2 regions of the Glycomyces sp. MUSA5-2 genome follow, and region 2 is predicted to be linked to the other one. Evidence: riboswitches for the same ligand, from Rfam matches in the RefSeq annotation. Region 2 holds a riboswitch; the other holds the start of a gene.
The links. A riboswitch is a leader RNA that binds a small molecule or an ion and turns the genes downstream of it on or off. The one in region 2 is predicted to bind cyclic di-AMP.

Region 1 (2,190 bases), on a different contig from region 2:
CCGGCTCGTACCAGCAGGCGGTCGAGACGAACGAGGAGCTCATCGAACTCGTCCGGGCCGAGGCCCCGCTCCCCCGCGGCGTCAAGGTGAAGATCCGCCGCACCGACGCGCGCGAGGCGATCGAGTCGGCGCCCGACGCGAGCTACGAGCTCGTCATCACCGACGTGTACGACGGCGCGCGGGTGCCCGCGCACGTCACGAGCACCGAGTTCCTCCACGGCGCGAACCGGGTCCTGCGCCCGGGCGGGCATTACGCGGTGAACCTCTGCGACGGCGGCCAGATGAAGTTCCTGAAGCCCGCGCTCGCGGCGATGCAGGAGGTGTGGCCGCACGTGGCGGTCATGGCCGAACCCGCGGTGCTGCGCGGCCGACGCTTCGGCAATGTCGTGGCCGCGGCCTCGGGCGCGGAACTCCCGATCGCCCAGCTGCGCCGCCGCTGCGCGGGCGCCGCCTTCCCCTGCCGCGTCGTGGAAGGCACCGAACTGCGGGAGTACATCGCGGGCGCGCCCCCGGCCACCGACGCCACCGCGATCAAATCCCCGCCCCCGCCGAAGTCCCTCCGGAGCTTCTGAACCGTCCGGGCGGACGGTCCAGCCCGAGGTCGGCCGTTCGGACAATAAAGCCGCAGGATAGTGGCCCTGTCTCCCGTCGCGTCACGACTGTCCGGTCTCGATCGGTGAAGACGCTCACACAGGACTTGGCGATGCGGGTCACCCTGGACTAGCGTCGGCGGCTGTTCCGGTCGGGTCCTCAGGGCTCCCCCAGAGACCCACCCGTCCGGACCGCCGAGCCGCGCAGCGCATGACGCCCGTTCCTCCCGGTGCAGGGCGATACACCGCAGCGCGGGCCGGGGACCCAGCCGCGCCGTTCCCCCCGCTGCTCGAACGAGCACAGCGACGGCGCAGGGGTGAATCCCGCCGAGACCCTACGGCGGGTAGGGCACCTTCCCTGCCCGAACCCGACAGCTAACCCGGTAGGCGGCCGAGGAAGAAAGGCCACCCGGTGGCTCAGACCTGCACAGACATCGACCATCGTTCGCGCGCGAGCGCGATCCTCCGCCGCGTCGCCGCCTACACCGGCGTCACCGTCGCCACCGTCGGGCTCGTGACGGCGTTCGCGGGCAGCCGCGCCCACGCGGCCGACGACATCGACTACGACGCCGCGTCCGCCTCCGAGATCCAGGACCACCTGGAGGACCTCGAAACCGAGCGCGACACCACCGCCGCCACCATCACCGGACTCCAGACCGACCTCGCCGCCGCACAGGCCGTCATCGACGCCGCGGCCGCCGACTACGGCTCCTCCGACGTCCAGCTCACCTACGTCACCGCCGCGGTCGAGTCCGCCGACGACGAGCTCGGCGCGAAGGTCTCCTCGCTCGTCGAGTACGCGCAGGAGCAGAGCGACAAGTACGCCGAGGCCCAGGAGGCCACCGAGACCAGCGAGACGCTCACCGCGCAGATCGCCGACCTCACGACCGAGGTCGACGGGCTCGACGCGCAGATCGAGGAGGCCCAGGCCGCCTACGACGAGGCCGCCGCGGCCGAGGCCGAGGCCGCCGCCGCGGAGGCCGAGAGCGAGTCCTCGTCGTCCTCCTCCTCTTCCTCGTCCGGTTCGACGGCCGAGTACAGCGCCGACGCCGCGACCGCCGCCGTCCAGTTCGCGAAGGACCAGCTCGGCGAGTCGTACGTGTTCGGCGCGGCCGGCCCCGACACCTGGGACTGCTCGGGCCTGGTCACGGGCGCCTACGGCGTCTCGGGGATCTCCCTGACCCACTCGACGTGGGCGATCTGGGACGAGACCTCCGCGATCGGCCGCGACGACCTGAAGCCGGGCGACCTGGTCTTCTACAACGGCCAGAACCACATGGCGATCTACATCGGCGACGGCCAGGTCATCCACGCGCCCAAGCCGGGCGACGTCGTGAAGATCTCCGACCTCGACATGGGCATGTCGATCGACGGCTACCGCCGGGTCTGACCCGCGCCGTGAGGCCGCAGGGCAAGACGGAGGGCCGGGGCTTTCGCCCCGGCCCTCCGCCGTCGTCTCAGCGCTTACGCCTTCAAGCCGCCTCGGCCATGACCTGGTCGTTGGCGAGCTCCTTGAGGCGCGCGAGCGCCTGGATCTCCAGTTGGCGGATGCGTTCGCGCGACAGGTGGAACCGGTGCGCGACCTCGGTGAGCGAGTGCT
Region 2 (2,190 bases):
GGCGCGGAGCAGGACGGCGCGGGCGACGAGTTCGACTCGTTCGCCGGGCGGGAAGGCGGCGGCCATTCGGGGACCGCCGCTCAGGACCAGTGCGGGGGGCGCTCGGCGAGGAGGTCGAGGTCGCGGGCGGAGAGTTCGCGCCGGGTGCGACGGGGGGCGGGGGCCTCGCCCCAGCCGCGGTCGGTGTCGTCGGAAGTCTGGTCCGGGAGCACCGAGAAGTCCTCGTCGAGTTCGACGGAACGGTCGTCATCGGAGACTGCCATGCACCGACTGTACGTCAGGGGGTCCCGCCGGGTGCAACGGCGAGGCCCTGAACACCCGGTGAACGGGTGGTCAGGGCCTATGGCGCGGGTCCTTATTCGGCGACGCCGACGAGCTCGTAGTCGGCCTCGTCGACCGCTTCGCGGACCTGGTCCTCGGCGAGGGCGGCCTCGCTGGTGACGGTGACCTTGCCGGTGTCGAGGGCGACGTCGACGCCGGAGACGCCGGGGAGGGCGGTGAGTTCGGACGTGACGCTGCCGGCGCAGTGGCCGCAGGTCATGCCCTTGACGACGTAGACGGTTTCCATGTGGACTCCTTGTCAGGTTCTGAGCAGGCGGGCCACCGCGTCCGAGGCTTCCTTCACCTTGGCTTCGGCGGCGGTCGGGTCACCGGAGGTCTGCGCCTCGGCGACGCAGTGGGCCAGGTGGCCTTCGAGGAGGTTGATGGCGACGGCCTGGAGCCCCTTGGTGGACGCGGAGATCTGGGTCAGGATGTCGATGCAGTACTGGTCGTCGTCGACCATCCGCTGGATGCCGCGGATCTGGCCTTCGATGCGCTTGAGGCGGCGCGTGAGCGCGGCCTTGTCGCCGTGGTACCAGTAGTGCTCGTGCCCGCTTCCGCTGTCGTCGGCCTCAGGGGCGTGCGCGGTGTCGTCGCTAGCCATGTCGCTTCCCTCCAGTCGTCAGTGTATACCCCTGCGGGGTATTGCGGCAACTGCTCGTCAGCCTTGAGCAGCGGCCCGTAGTATTCCGTGCCATTGTGCGAGAAATTCTCCCCCCGGCCTTGTCTGGACTCATATCGGCCTCTAACGTGAACCCGTCGCGTCGGAAACTCGGGGGCACCCCGCACCCGCCGCGCGGCACCGCCGAGTCGGCCCGGATCCCGCCGGGTTCGAGCCGGGGAACCAGCAGTCGGCCGCGTGCAGGGGTCGACGGGGTGAATCGCATGCACGCGTAGGGCGACCCTTCCTTCCGCCCGAACCCGACAGCTAACCCGGTAGGCGGCCAGAGGAAGGAGCGCATCCCTTGGTGCGTACCCGGCGTATCGCCGCCGCCGTCGTGGCCGCGGCACTGGTCCCCGCGACGGCGGCCCTGTTCACGTCCTCGCAGGCGTCCGCGCAGACGAGCGAGGAGATCCAGGCCGAGATCGACGCGCGCCACGCGGACCTGGAGAAGGTCATCGAGGACTACAACGCCAAGCGCGAGGAGCTCGACGACGCCAACGCGCTCATCGCCGAGATCCAGGAGCAGCTCCCGGCGCTGGAGACCGCGGGCCTCGCCGCGCAGGACCGGATGGCCGAGATCGCCTCGACCGCCTACACCGGCGGCGACTTCGCGATGGTCAACTCGGTGCTGGCGGGCGACCCGTCGGACTTCGCCGACCGGCTCATGTACCTGTCGAACCTCTCCGACGCCGAGAACCAGGCGCTCCAGGACTCCCTCGCGCAGATCGAGGAGCTGGAGACCCGCCAGGCGGAGCTGGAGGCGCTCCAGGAGAGCGCCGACGAGATCCTCGGCGAGATCGAGGAGCAGCAGCAGGAGATCGAGGACGAGATCGACTCCCTCGAAGACGAGTACGCCGACGCGTACGCCGAGGAGAACCCCGAGCCCGACTGGGGCGACTACTCGGGCGACTCGGCGGTCGTCGCGTTCGCGTACGACCAGCTCGGCGACGACTACGTCTACGGCGCTTCGGGTCCGGACGAGTGGGACTGCTCGGGCCTGACGCAGGGCGCGTGGGGCGCCGCCGGCGTGAGCCTCTCGCACAACACCGCGATGCAGTGGGACGAGACGGCGCGCATCTCCCGGGACGAGCTCCAGCCGGGCGACCTCATCTTCTACAACGACCTCGGCCACGTGGCGATCTACATCGGGGACGGGCAGATCATCCACGCCCCCAACTCGACCACCGTGGTCAAGATCGCCGACA

Region 1: it holds a riboswitch for cyclic di-AMP, as region 2 does, so the genes downstream of both, WA640_RS02990 (C40 family peptidase) here and WA640_RS18870 (C40 family peptidase) in region 2, are expected to answer to the same signal.

What each region holds. Positions count from the first base shown of each region.
Region 1 is NZ_JBAGKG010000001.1:628,731-630,920, forward strand. It holds gene WA640_RS02985 (spermidine synthase) at 1-572, shown strand, start outside; cyclic di-AMP (ydaO/yuaA leader) riboswitch at 824-995, shown strand; gene WA640_RS02990 (C40 family peptidase) at 1,003-1,980, shown strand; gene WA640_RS02995 (sigma-70 family RNA polymerase sigma factor) at 2,063-2,190, opposite strand, start outside.
Region 2 is NZ_JBAGKG010000005.1:533,488-535,677, reverse strand. It holds gene WA640_RS18890 (hypothetical protein) at 1-66, opposite strand, end outside; gene WA640_RS18885 (hypothetical protein) at 81-263, opposite strand; gene WA640_RS18880 (heavy-metal-associated domain-containing protein) at 356-568, opposite strand; gene WA640_RS18875 (metal-sensitive transcriptional regulator) at 581-925, opposite strand; cyclic di-AMP (ydaO/yuaA leader) riboswitch at 1,135-1,280, shown strand; gene WA640_RS18870 (C40 family peptidase) at 1,290-2,190, shown strand, end outside.